One region of the Shewanella sp. SW32 genome, then DNA from elsewhere that is predicted to be linked to it. Evidence: predicted binding sites of a transcription regulator. Region 1 holds the regulator's gene; each other region holds the start of a gene.

The links. Region 1 encodes sigma-54, which starts transcription at its own class of promoters, with help from an activator protein. Its sites were predicted from a motif close to GTTGGCACGNNNNTNGNNT; they were not measured.
Region 2: the regulator sigma-54 is predicted to act here: its motif matches at 1,995-2,013, upstream of L5M28_RS12600 (flagellar assembly protein FlgT).
Region 3: the regulator sigma-54 is predicted to act here: its motif matches at 1,940-1,958, upstream of flhA (flagellar biosynthesis protein FlhA).

What each region holds. Positions count from the first base shown of each region.
Region 1 covers NZ_JAKKSJ010000028.1:32,637-37,151, forward strand. The annotation lists gene L5M28_RS16675 (KpsF/GutQ family sugar-phosphate isomerase) at 1-22, shown strand, start outside; gene kdsC (3-deoxy-manno-octulosonate-8-phosphatase KdsC) at 22-573, shown strand; gene lptC (LPS export ABC transporter periplasmic protein LptC) at 570-1,130, shown strand; gene lptA (lipopolysaccharide transport periplasmic protein LptA) at 1,117-1,671, shown strand; gene lptB (LPS export ABC transporter ATP-binding protein) at 1,668-2,399, shown strand; gene L5M28_RS16700 (RNA polymerase factor sigma-54) at 2,507-3,985, shown strand; gene hpf (ribosome hibernation promoting factor) at 4,014-4,301, shown strand; gene ptsN (PTS IIA-like nitrogen regulatory protein PtsN) at 4,304-4,515, shown strand, end outside.
Region 2 covers NZ_JAKKSJ010000018.1:95,454-99,968, forward strand. The annotation lists gene L5M28_RS12590 (DUF2947 domain-containing protein) at 1-365, opposite strand, end outside; tRNA gene L5M28_RS12595 (tRNA-Arg) at 617-692, opposite strand; gene L5M28_RS12600 (flagellar assembly protein FlgT) at 748-1,914, opposite strand; gene L5M28_RS12605 (FlgO family outer membrane protein) at 2,195-2,827, shown strand; gene L5M28_RS12610 (LPP20 family lipoprotein) at 2,824-3,276, shown strand; gene L5M28_RS12615 (flagella synthesis protein FlgN) at 3,404-3,829, opposite strand; gene flgM (flagellar biosynthesis anti-sigma factor FlgM) at 3,832-4,155, opposite strand; gene flgA (flagellar basal body P-ring formation chaperone FlgA) at 4,231-4,515, opposite strand, start outside.
Region 3 covers NZ_JAKKSJ010000003.1:178,571-183,085, reverse strand. The annotation lists gene fliR (flagellar biosynthetic protein FliR) at 1-737, shown strand, start outside; gene flhB (flagellar biosynthesis protein FlhB) at 756-1,886, shown strand; gene flhA (flagellar biosynthesis protein FlhA) at 1,995-4,094, shown strand; gene flhF (flagellar biosynthesis protein FlhF) at 4,106-4,515, shown strand, end outside.

The DNA of each region.
Region 1 (4,515 bases):
GGTTAAAGCAGGAGTCATTTAATGCCACAGCAAGGATTTTACGGCCCAATCAGTGATGATGTGTGGCAACGCGCGCAAAAGATTAAACTGTTAATCTGTGACGTCGATGGGGTGTTTTCCGACGGCCGTATTTACTTGAGCAATAGCGGCGAAGAGCTCAAAGCCTTCCATACCCGTGACGGTTATGGCGTGCGCTCACTACTCACCAGCGGTTTCAACCTCGCCGTGATCACAGGACGTCAATCCAAAATCGTTGAAAACCGTATGACAGCCCTTGGTGTTACCCATATTTACCAAGGCGTAGATAATAAGTTCGAGCCCTATGAAGCATTGCTCGCACTTTATGGTGTCACCCCAGAAGAAGTGGCTTATATCGGTGATGATATTGTCGATCTCCCCGTGATGAATGTCGTCGGTTTAGCGGTCAGTGTTGCCGATGGTCATCCCTATGTGCGTCAGCACGCCCACTTTGTCACTACGCTCAATGGTGGCCACGGTGCACTGCGTGAACTCACAGATCTGTTACTCCTAAGTCAAAATAAATTCACTTCGGCCCATGGAATGAGTATATGAGTCGTGTGACACTCGCGATTATCGCTTTTTTTGGAACTGCACTAGCGCTTTACTGGCAGGTCCAGAACAAACACAGCGGTGATTCCGATAACAGAGTTAAAGATCAAAATACCCCAGATTTCATCGTTGAAGATCTGCGCAGTGCTGAGTTCAATGAGCAAGGACTAGTGAATAGCCGTGTGACGGCGAAACACATGGAACATTATGATTCAACGAATCAAACTTTCTTTACTCAACCTGTTTATCTTGTTTATCCAGACCAAGGTAAAGCACAATGGCAACTCAGGGCAGATCAGGGCAAGCTAAACAAGGAAACTGGCAAGGTTGTATTAGAAAATAATGTTATTATCGATGCCATTAGCCCAGAAGAACCGATTCAGACCTTGTCCACCAGTTATCTGGAACTCGATCTCAACACTATGATAATGACCTCTGACCGTACCATTTACGTCACAGGGAAAGATTTTAATATTCAAGGCCAAGGCCTTTATGCCGACCTCAACGCGCAAGAAGTGCAATTGACCAGTCAGGTAGTAGGAACATATGAAGCAAAATAACGTATTACTTGCCAGCCTAATGCTAATTATGAGCATGAGTGCTTTCGCGAAAGTCGGCGACTTAAAGCAGGAAGTTAAAATCAAAGCTGTGAGCCAAACTGCGGATATCAAAAACAACCAGATCATTTTCTTTGGTCCGGTTGAAGTTACCCAAGGCTCAATAAAAATCCAAGCAAATGAACTGCGTGCATTTTCCGCTGAAGGTGAAAATAGCAAAACTTTGGTCGCCACAGGTAACCCTGCTACGTATAGCCAAATATTAGACGATGGCCGTCCTGCATCGGCTAGCGCGAAAGAAATTCGTTACGATATGGCAAGCCGCACCTTAACACTGAAAGGTATGGCGTCATTAGATCAAGCGGGTAGCCAAGTTACAGGCAATTTAATCCGCTATAACATGATTCAACAGAAATTGATGGCCGAGAGTACTGGCAGTGGTGACGATCGCGTGATCACTATTATTCAGCCTGAAAACTATCAAGATGATGCTAAATCAGACGCTCCGGCGGATAAACCTGTAAAAAAGCAGGACTCTAAATGACCCAAATCACCTTAAGAGCACAAAATCTGGCGAAAAGTTACAAGAGTCGCCAAGTGGTTAAAGACGTCAGTCTGACGGTAAAAACCGGTCAAGTCGTTGGCCTACTCGGTCCAAACGGTGCAGGTAAAACCACGACCTTTTACATGGTTGTCGGGCTAGTGAAGAGCGATAAGGGACATATCTTTATCGACGATGATGATTTAACCGCAGATCCTATGCATCTGCGTGCCCGCAAAGGCATAGGTTACTTACCGCAAGAAGCCAGTATCTTTCGTAAGCTAACTGTTCATGACAACATCATGGCCGTACTGCAAACTCGTAAAGAACTTAAAAATGAAGAACGAGAAGAAGAACTAGAACATCTGCTCGAAGAGTTTCATATCACCCACATCCGTGACAGCCAAGGCATGTCATTGTCGGGTGGCGAACGTCGTCGCGTCGAAATTGCGCGGGCTTTAGCCGCTAATCCTAAGTTCATTTTGCTCGATGAACCGTTTGCTGGCGTCGATCCTATTTCGGTTATCGACATCAAGAAGATTATCGAACAACTCAAAAGTCGCGGCCTTGGCGTATTGATCACAGACCATAATGTCCGCGAGACATTAGATGTATGTGAACATGCTTATATTGTGAGTCACGGAAACCTGATTGCCGAAGGAACTCCAGCAGAGATCTTAGACAATCAGCAAGTTAGGGCTGTGTACTTAGGTGAACAATTCAGGCTATAGTTAATCGAGCGAAGCCAATGGAGGCAATTTATACCGCCATTGGGCTTCACTCAAGATAATAATAAGCGACCTTATCCAACAATAATAACGTAGGGATCAGCGGTAACATGAAAGCGTCACTCCAGCTCAAACTGGGTCAACAGTTAACCATGACGCCACAATTACAACAGGCCATACGTCTGTTGCAACTGTCGTCATTAGAACTGCAGCAAGAGATCCAGCAAGCATTAGATTCTAATCCCCTTCTCGAGCTGGAAGAGGATCAATTCGACGCCACTAAAACCCCTGTAAACCAAACGCTATCCGATACGGATTTCAGTGAATCTAGCACTCTGCCACCAGAAAAAGACAGCTCCACCATAGACACGGCAGAGTCGCTAACCAAAGAATCCATGCCTGATGAGCTCCCCATGGACACCACATGGGATGAAGTGTTTACCGCCTCCCCAAACTCAGGCCCCGGCGGCAGTCGTGAAGACGATATGCCCTTCCAAGGCGAGACCAGTGAAGGTTTGTACGAACACTTAGAATGGCAAAAAAACCTCACCCCGTTTTCTGAAACCGATTTAGCCATTGCCACCGCCATTATTGATGCCATTGACGATCAGGGCTATCTCACCCAAAGCACTGAAGAAATTCTCGAAGCCATGGGCAATCCTGAAGTTGAGCTTGACGAAGTCGAAGCCGTACTCAAGCGTATTCAGCATTTTGATCCCATAGGCGTTGCCGCCCGCGATTTAAGTGAATGCCTGCTGATCCAACTGTCGCATTTCGCCGCTGATACTCCCAACCTAGAAAATGCCCGCATGCTGATCAAAGATCATTTAGATCTGATCGCCGCCCGTGATTTTAGGTTATTGATGCGTAAGACTAAATTAAAAGAAGATGAATTAAGGGATGGTATAGCACTTATCCAAACCCTCAATCCTCGCCCAGGTTTGTTGATCACGCCCAATAATGACGAATACGTTATCCCAGATGTGTCTGTGTCGAAGAAAAATGGCCGCTGGGTGGTTGAGCTTAATCCTGACTGCATGCCCAAAATCAATGTAAATCAACATTATGCTTCAATGGCGCGCAGCACTAAAAACCAAGCCGATAGCCAATTTATTCGCGGCCATCTGCAAGAGGCTAAATGGTTTATTAAGAGCCTAGAAAGCCGTAACGACACTTTGCTTAAAGTTGCTAATTGCATAGTGCAATATCAGCAAGGTTTCTTTGAGTATGGTGAAGAAGCCATGAAGCCTATGGTGCTTAACGATATTGCCGAAGCGGTAGAAATGCATGAGTCCACCATCTCACGGGTCACAACTCAAAAATACATGCATACCCCTAAGGGACTTTTTGAACTAAAATACTTCTTCTCTAGCCACGTCGGTACTGACGATGGTGGTGAGTGCTCATCCACAGCAATCAGAGCCTTTATAAAGAAACTGGTGGCAGCGGAAAACCAGAAAAAACCATTAAGCGATAGTAAGATGGCACAACTTCTGGCAGAACAAGGGATCAACGTAGCCCGCAGAACCATTGCGAAGTACCGAGAGGCTATGCTTATTCCACCTTCTAATCAGCGTAAAAGTTTATAACCTACAGTGGATATCGGAGGACGTTTCTATGCAAATAAACCTGAGTGGGCACCATATCGAAATTACCGAATCGTTACGTGCATATGTAGAAGAAAAGTTTTCAAAACTTGAACGCCATTTCGAACAGATCAATAATGTGCACGTTGTGCTCAATGTTGAGAAAATGCAACAGATTGCCGAAGCGAGAATAAACCTCATAGGTGGTGAAGTTTTTGCGACTTCAGAGCATGCTGACATGTATGCCGCTATAGACGCCCTGATTGACAAGCTTGACCGTCAGGTTATTAAACACAAAGAGAAGTTAACAAAACACTAATAATGGAACTTTGTACCATACTGCGGCCGGAGTGCACTACCTGCGCCACTCCGGGCAGCAAGAAAAAGGTACTGGAACTCATCAGCGACTTAGTCGCTGCCCAGTACCCGACCCTCTCATCTCAAGAGATATTCGAAAGCCTAGTGGCGCGCGAAAAGATGGGGAGCACAGGTATAGGTAACGGCATCGCCATTCCACATGGTCGACTAGCCGA
Region 2 (4,515 bases), on a different contig from region 1:
CGGACGAACACATCCCAACGAGTTTCAATAATCTGATATTTTTCATAGCAAAAATACACCGGCGTCTCATCGGGCCATTGTATAAACTCAGCTAACATGGTGGGTAAACTGCTATCTTCACTATCCCAAGCGCTCTGCCAATGATCTGTTTCCACCCAAGCATCAGCCTTCGCCGCCCAATCTCCCTTAGTAAATTGCTCCGCACGACTACTCTTGTTGCTGATCCATTGATTCCAGATTTCCATCGCACTTTTATCTGTTAACGGCAGGATATGCGCCTTGTCCTCGTCGGTGACAGGCAAGTCTTTGTGGTTGAAAATCCACTTACGGCGGTATTGATCTAGCGGTATATAAGTGTTGGCCAAGCATGCTCTCCTTGGTTGAGCCTGATAACGTGTCGGGCTCAGCAAATCTCAATGCCGCAGATTATACTGATTTAGTCAAGATTAGGGAAATGGCGCAATGTGGCTATATCCTAGTATTGGATTTTATAGTAACGATTAAGAGAGCTGTTTTTTTTAAGGGATATAGACTGAGGAAGTTTTAAATTGTGTTTCTGAAAATTATTCTTATCAGAAAAATCTTCAAGTGAAGTTGAAATCACACAAGCACTATCTGGTCTCTCCACAGGGACTCGAACCCCGATCGGCCGCTTAGGAGGCGGCTGCTCTATCCTGTTGAGCTATGAAGAGACGACAGTGATTATACTGGTTTTATCTTTGATTAAAAGGCTTATGATTTAGTTGCTTAAATCTTAAGCGCTATGTCGTTTATCTGTACATTGTAGGCGGCATTTTGGTCTACAAGTACTGCGGTGGAGCTTTCTTCGCTTACTTGCTCAATTTTTACCGTTGCACGACTTTTGGTCGCGACGGCGCGCATTTCATTGAGTCTATCGGGTAAGTTTTGTTGTAATACTACTTGGAATTTATCACCGACACGAATGCCATGTTTACGGCCTAGATTTAATATAATCCTGTCTGCTTGTCGGCTAACGACTTGGCCAAGTAATGGCCTGCAATTAAGTGTGCTGTCTAAATCTCGGGTAGCCTGCAATATTAATTGAGTAATACTTTTTCCATAGGAGGAACGCCAGAATCTATTACTGTTGGGAGCAATGATAGCCTGTTCTTCAAATTCCCATGGGGCCGATGTGCTGTAGCTTTTGCTCCAGACCTCTTCGCCACTGATTCCATGATAGAGGCTGAGTTTGAATTGAAATTGCCTTAGCGGAGCTTCATCCCAAAATCCTAAGAAGGTGGGTTGTACAGGCTCTATCGATATATCAATGATCTGCGGTTGAAGAATATATTGGCTGTCGGTAATTTCACTGAGCCAGCTTGGGAGTCGATAACCGCGAATATCCACTAGGTCTTGTTCAATATCGAGTCGCTCGTTAGCATGGATGTGACTAAAGCCAGTTGAAGAGTAATCTTCTATAGTGTTCCCTAACGCCTCTGAAATGACCTCTTCAAAGCCTGAAAGTTGTCCATATCTAAGCTGAGAACGATCTTTTATTTGTGTTTGAGGTATTAAAATAGCGGCCTTTAATTGGCCATTAGGACACTGTTGTGTTGGATCATCATTTAGATCGAGGCGTAGGGATACATATATTTTATTTCCCTGAATTTGTTCACTAACGAGTTGAATGTTTATGGCTTGGGCGTTGCGATTTATCGCAAAGTTATTTTGTGTGAGGTTACCATTAGAGGTTTGTTGCTCACTGGAGATTTGAATACCTGTGCTTAATGTCGCATAGCTAACTGCTTGATTAATTGCTTCTTCCCTTGCTTGAGCTGTATTACCATTGATAATAGTTGCTTCTCCGCTGGCTTCTATCCATTCGGCTCTGGTGGGCAAAGAAAGTAGTAAAAGGCTCAAAATGATGAGCGAAGCTGAACCTGGTATGTGCATCAATTCAATCCTTATCGCTAAGCTAATGGCGATATTACCAATCGAGCCAGTTTTCTGACTCTTAATCTAATATGTCAATAAAGCAAATTTCGTGCCTGAGTATGAGAACTTTTGATAAAGTTTCCATTGTTACAGTCGATATACTGCGTAATAGAAGAATATTGTCGGACTGAGGTTAATATTGGTCCAAAGATTGCTGGTTTTTGTTACTCATTAAAAATTTGAAGCTTAGAAAGTGAGTCACTTGACTGCCAATGCACCCATAGATGAGGTAAATCCAATGCTAAAGCGTGTGATTATTCCCTTAACATTGATAATGTTAGGTGGATGTGTAGCTAAACCGGTTACGCCGCCCAAACCGAGTTTAGTGGATGGCAATGGGTTGCCGCCAACGGCAGTGATTAACCATTTAGCACAGCGAATAGTGACTGAGCTTGTTAAGCAAAATGATGCTTTGCGTTCTGATCAACCTATCGTAGTTGCAACACCAGTATTAGTGGGCGATTTGAATGGCACTAATGCGTTAGCGCAACAGTTACAGCAAGGATTAATGACGTCGCTCCATAGCTTTCAGTTTAATGTGGTGGATTTAAACTTAGCTGATGGCTTGAGAGTCACATCTGACGGGGATTTTATTTTGACGCGAGATTGGCAAAAATTGTCGAAAGATCTTCCTGTTGAGCATCTTGTCGTTTCGACTATGAGCGTAGTAACCAATGGTATGGCGATCAATACTCGGATTGTGAACATTAGTAACAATCGCGTGGTATCGGCATCTCAAACTTTTGTGACTCAAAAAGAGTTGGCAAACTACATGCAGCCTTCGGAGCAAATTGTGTCACAAAATGGCATCTTATATCGTCAGGCGAGTCCAGGCATGAATGAAGTGCGTGTCTTAGGAGATGGAAAATGAAACACTACTTTTTATTACTTATCACGGGGCTAATGCTAACTGGCTGCGCTGCTAAAGATAGATATGTGCAATGGGAAGATGTGCCGCCACCGAGTTTTCCTAAGTTAACGGCTATAGGATATGCGCCCTTAGCGACTCAACCGGCTAAAGAGCAATCACAAAGAGTGTTGATGGCTATGCAGGCATCAAAAATTGTGGCTTATCGTGAATTAGCGGAACAAGTTTATGGGCAGAAAATAACGGCAAACAGCAGTGTCAGTGATTGGATGTTGACGGACGATAATGTCAAAGCGTCAGTTTCTGGCGTGATCCGCGGCGCACGAGTCGTTAAGAGTTATCCCGCAGGCGAGCATTATGTCACTGAGTTAGAACTTGATTTTTCACAGGTTTGGGCGCTTTATCAACAACAGAGCCGTCCACAACGAGTGAAGGAAGTGACGTATTTCTAGCGTTTTTGAGAGTATGTTCAACAGCATGTATTGAGCCGCGTATTTACGCGGCTTTTCTTTTTGTACAAGACATTAATATCTAATCAGAGCTTAGAAAAGGGAATGCTAAGTGGGAGTGATGCGCTTGTTAGGCCTTTAAATCATTGCCTAAGCTTGAGATAGTCGAGGTCTTGCCTTTATCGTTATAGGTGAGGCTGGAGGCGTTTCTGCTGGCTTGTAAAGCTTGAGCAAAGCGATTTAAACTCGCTAAATTCATCTCAATTAAACTGGCATTTTGTTCGTTTAATTCTTTGCATTCAGTCAATGCGTCTTTGATCTCAGCCATTTTATGCACGAGTTCGACTTGCTGAGTGAGTAGCGATTTATCACTGTGTTTTGCCAGAATATCATCATTATTCTTTAGTTCTTTCAGACATTGCGATTTTTCGTTAGCAAGGGAAAGCAGTAAATCGGCGTTTTGGTCAACCAAAGCGCCTTTTTCCTTGAGTATGATTTGCTTAAGAACAGCCAAATGGGCGTGTTGTAGATCTACCAGTTTAGCTATTTCAGTCATAGTTACTCTTTATTTAAGTCATTAAGTTCGGCTTCAAAACTTGCAATATTGGCAGCCAACTTTTCAGGGTCAATTTTATAGCGACCTTCGGCAATAGCTTGTTTGATTTCTGCTACTTTCTTTTGATCAACTTCAGGAAGGCTAGCCATTTTAGTCTGAGCTCCTTGAAGTTGTTGTGCCTGGGCCGTAATGACCACTGAGTCGCTTCTCTGTGGTGTTGTCGATTTTGTAGCAACTTGAGCAGATTGATCGCTGCTCGTTTTCGTTGCGCCTGAACGAACTTGCGCAGTCGTTGCAGTGTTGAGTTTGCTAATATCAATTGCCATTTTAGGCTCCAGCGTCGTGTGTACGGGATTTCTTAACTGGGGTATCGGCAGCTTACAAAAAAGCTTTAGATTATTTTACATTCTTACTTCAACTTCGCCAATGCCTGTGACTATAGCATCTAGTTCTTTGTTTGAACTGCTATTTTTGACTCTGATCCGATCACCTTTATTGCCATCTTGTAGGGCTTCGCCTACTGTTTTGAGCTCGAATGAGCCAGAACGAACGTAGATAGATACCGAATCATTTTTACAAACGAAGCATAAGTTGTTGCTTAATATGGGATTATCTTTTGCTACTCGTCGTTTTACTCGCACGCCAGCCAATTTACTCGGGTCATCGAATTCGGCACCTCTCAAGCT
Region 3 (4,515 bases), on a different contig from region 1:
GCGTCGCGAGTATGTTGATGGTCATGGTGGTATTTGGGGCGGCAACGACACCAACACGAGTGCGCTTATTATTGGCTATGGCAATTACCTTTGCGATAGCACCCGTTCTTCCTCCAACTCAAAATGTGGATTTATTTTCGTTAAGCGCAGTATTCATCACCGCGCAGCAAATTATTATCGGTGTTGCCATGGGGTTTGTGACTCAAATGGTAATGCAAGTCTTTGTGCTCACTGGACAGATCATTGGTATGCAGACCAGTTTAGGCTTTGCCTCTATGGTTGACCCAGGTTCTGGCCAACAAACACCCGTTATTGGTAACTTTTTCCTTTTATTGGCGACATTGATTTTCTTAGCTGTGGACGGCCATCTTTTGATGATCCGTATGCTAGTGGCAAGCTTTGAAACTTTGCCAATTTCTAATCAAGGCTTAACACTCACAAGTTATCGATCACTGGCTGATTGGGGGTCGTATATGTTTGGTGCGGCACTCACTATGTCGATATCTGCGATTATCGCCTTGTTATTAGTCAACTTGTCCTTCGGGGTCATGACCCGCGCCGCACCGCAATTGAATATTTTCTCTATTGGTTTTCCGATCACTATGATTGGTGGACTGTTTATTCTGTGGTTAACCCTAACACCGGTAATGGCACACTTCGATGAAGTATGGTCGACGGCTCAAGTGCTGCTTTGCGATATGTTAGCGCTCCAATGTAACGCTGATGGCTTGATATGATGGGATTAGGAGAAGCCCATGGCTGAAGAATCAAGTGGCGAACGTACAGAGGAACCCACGGGGAGACGTCTAGAACAGGCGCGGGAAAAAGGACAGATTGCACGTTCGAAAGAACTCGGGACTGCAGCGGTATTGATTTCGGCGGCATGTGGGTTTTATATGCTAGGCCCAAGTTTGGCCATTAGCCTAACTCGGGTGTTTGAAATTGTATTTACCATGGATAGGGCGCAAATTTTTGATACTAATGAAATATTCAAAGTGTGGGGTGTTGTTGCGAGTGAAATAGCCTGGCCCATGGCTAAAATTATGCTACTGATTGTGGTTGTTGCGTTTATTGGTAACGTCTCTCTTGGAGGGATCAATTTTTCGACCCAAGCTATGATGCCAAAAGCCAGTAAAATGAGTCCCCTTGCTGGTTTTAAACGCATGTTTGGCGTGCAGGCTCTGGTTGAACTCACCAAAGGCATTGCTAAATTTTCGGTAGTAGCGTTTTCTGCTTATTTTTTATTAAGCTTCTATTTCAATGACATCATGTTGCTGTCTAGCGACCATCTTCCTGGTAATGTTTACCATGCATTAGATTTGTTGGTTTGGATGTTTATCCTGTTATGTTCCTCGATTTTGTTTATTGTTGTCATAGATGTGCCATTTCAACTTTGGAATCACAACAAACAACTTAAGATGACCAAACAAGAAGTAAAAGATGAGTATAAAGATACTGAAGGGAAGCCTGAAGTTAAAGGGCGAGTACGGCAGATGCAACGCGAGTTGGCTCAACGTCGAATGATGGCCGAAGTACCCAATGCCGATGTCATAGTTGTTAACCCAGAGCATTTTGCGGTAGCAATTAAATATGACGTGCAGCGTTCAGTCGCGCCTTTCGTTGTTGCCAAAGGTGTCGATGATGTCGCATTTAAAATTCGTGAGATAGCAAGGGCCCATAATGTGACAATCGTCTCTGCCCCACCATTAGCAAGAGCTATATACCATACGACTAAGTTAGATCAACAAATCCCTGAAGGGTTGTTTACCGCCGTGGCACAGATTTTGGCTTATGTATTTCAGTTGCGCCAGTACCAAAAAGGTCGAGGTCGCAAGCCTATCCCAATCCCGCTTAATCAACCCATTCCCGATGAGTTAAAATATTAAGACCTAAGCTAAAAACTCTTTGAAGTCGTGATATTATTGCAGGCCAATACGCTATTGGCGTATTTTTTGCTTTCATGCTGTCATACGTCAAAGTTTAGGTAAATATGAATGGATGTTAGAGCGACTTTAGGTCAAGTAAAACAAATGCGCTTGAGTACGTTTAAAGGTATAGGCACTCCTATACTCGTACTCGCAGCATTGGCCATGATAGTTTTACCTATCCCTCCATTTCTATTAGACATACTCTTTTCATTCAACATAGCCTTAGCGCTCATCGTATTATTAGTCGCAATTTATACTGATAGACCGTTGGATTTTGCTGCTTTCCCAAGTGTCCTGCTAGTGGCGACGTTATTACGTCTTGCGCTGAACGTTGCCTCTACTCGTGTGGTTTTACTTGAGGGTCATAATGGCGGTGATGCCGCGGGTAAGGTGATTGAAGCCTTCGGTTCTGTGGTTATCGGTGGTAACTATGCCGTTGGTTTAGTGGTCTTTATCATTTTGATTATCATCAACTTTGCGGTTGTGACTAAAGGTGCAGGTCGTATAGCTGAAGTTAGCGCCCGCTTTACCTTGGATGCTATGCCTGGTAAGCAAATGGCAATCGATGCCGATTTAAATGCCGGAACCTTAAACCAAGATCAAGCAAGATTACGCCGTGCTGAAGTGACCCGTGAAGCCGATTTCTATGGTGCGATGGACGGTGCGTCCAAATTCGTTAAAGGGGATGCGATTGCCGGTATCATGATCTTAGTCATTAATATCGTAGGTGGTTTCATCATAGGGATTGTGCAGCATGGCTTAAGTTTCTCTGAAGCGGTTGAAATTTATACCTTACTGACTATCGGTGATGGTTTAGTGGCGCAGATCCCAGGTCTATTATTGTCAATCGCCGCAGCCTTGATGGTGACCCGTCAAAACGAGTCGGGTGATATGGGCCAAATGATGATGAGTCAGATGTTTGACAGTCATAAGTCATTGGGTATCGCCGCCGGAGTCCTGTTTGTAATGGGTATTGTTCCTGGTATGCCGCACATGGCGTTTTTAAGCTTTGCCTTTATGACTGCTGGTGCAGCTTATTTTGTTTATAAACGAAATGAAAACAAACGTCTTAAAGCGCTAGAACAAGTGAAATCGGGTCCAATAGAAAGACAAGATAAAGAGCCTAAAGAGCTAGGTTGGGACGATGTACATCATGTTGATACTATTGGTCTTGAGGTTGGATATCGTTTGATCCCTCTGGTAGACAAGGGCCAAGGTGGCGAGTTACTAAGCCGCATTAAAGGCGTGCGTAAAAAGTTGTCTCAGGAATTAGGCTTCTTAGTGCCCGCGGTGCATATTCGCGATAACTTAGATTTATCACCTAATGCGTATCGCATTTCACTAATGGGCGTCGTCGTCGGAGAGGCAGATATTCGTCATGATTGCGAATTGGCGATCAACCCTGGTCAAGTCTATGGCAAACTCGATGGTATCGAAACGCGCGATCCCGCCTTTGGCCTGGAAGCTGTATGGATCGCCCCTGAGTTACGTGAGCACGCACAAACACTAGGTTATACCGTCGTCGATGCTGCGACGGTTGTTGCAACTCATATTAGTCAATTACTCACAAATAATGCTGCTAAGTTGTTAGGTTACGAAGAAGTGCAACAACTGATGGATATGCTTGCGAAACACTCACCTAAGCTGGTTGATGGCTTTATTCCAGATATCATGCCACTAGGACATGTCGTAAAAGTGATGCAGAACCTATTAAATGAAGGGGTTTCAGTTAGAGACTTGCGTACTATAGTGCAAACTTTGTTAGAATATGGCACTAAGAGCAATGACACTGAAGTCTTGACTGCCGCTGTACGTATCGCTTTGAAACGTATGATAGTTCAGGAAATCTCAGGCCCAGAGCTCGAAATCCCCGTCATTACTTTGGCGCCAGAGTTGGAACAGATGTTGCATCAGTCAATGCAAGCAACCGGTGGTGATGGTCCTAATATTGAACCCGGTCTTGCAGAACGCATGCAGCAGTCCCTTGCCGATGCGGCTCAGAAGCAAGAAATGGTCGGACAACCCGCCATATTGTTGACGTCAGGTATGTTACGCGCGACGCTGTCACGCTTTGTTAAACATACTATTCCTAATCTCAGAGTCATTTCATATCAAGAAATACCTGATGAGAAGCAAATACGTATCGTATCTGCAGTCGGCCAGTAGAGGACGCATAAGTGAAGATTAAACGATTTTTTGCCAAAGACATGCGCGCCGCACTGGCCCAAGTGAAAGAAACACTCGGCTCCGATGCCGTCATTATGTCAAATAAAAAAGTGAACGGTGGCATCGAAATTGTCGCTGCCGTTGACTATGACGAACCTAAAGCGAAAACTGCAGCCACTGCGCCAGCACCTACCTTTATGGACGTGAGCGACGATCTCGTGTCCCTAGGTGCTAAGCAGCCAGTTCGTGTAGAAACTCGCGCTAAGCCAGCCGCACCAGCAGACTCATTACAAGCCTTACTTGAGAAGCAGCAAAGCCGTTTGAATCAACAAATGTCACATCAGCAAGTTGATGCCGAGTTACCAGCATGGGCTAAGGGCTTACAAGCCCCTACTGCTGTGAAACCAGAACGTCGTGAAGC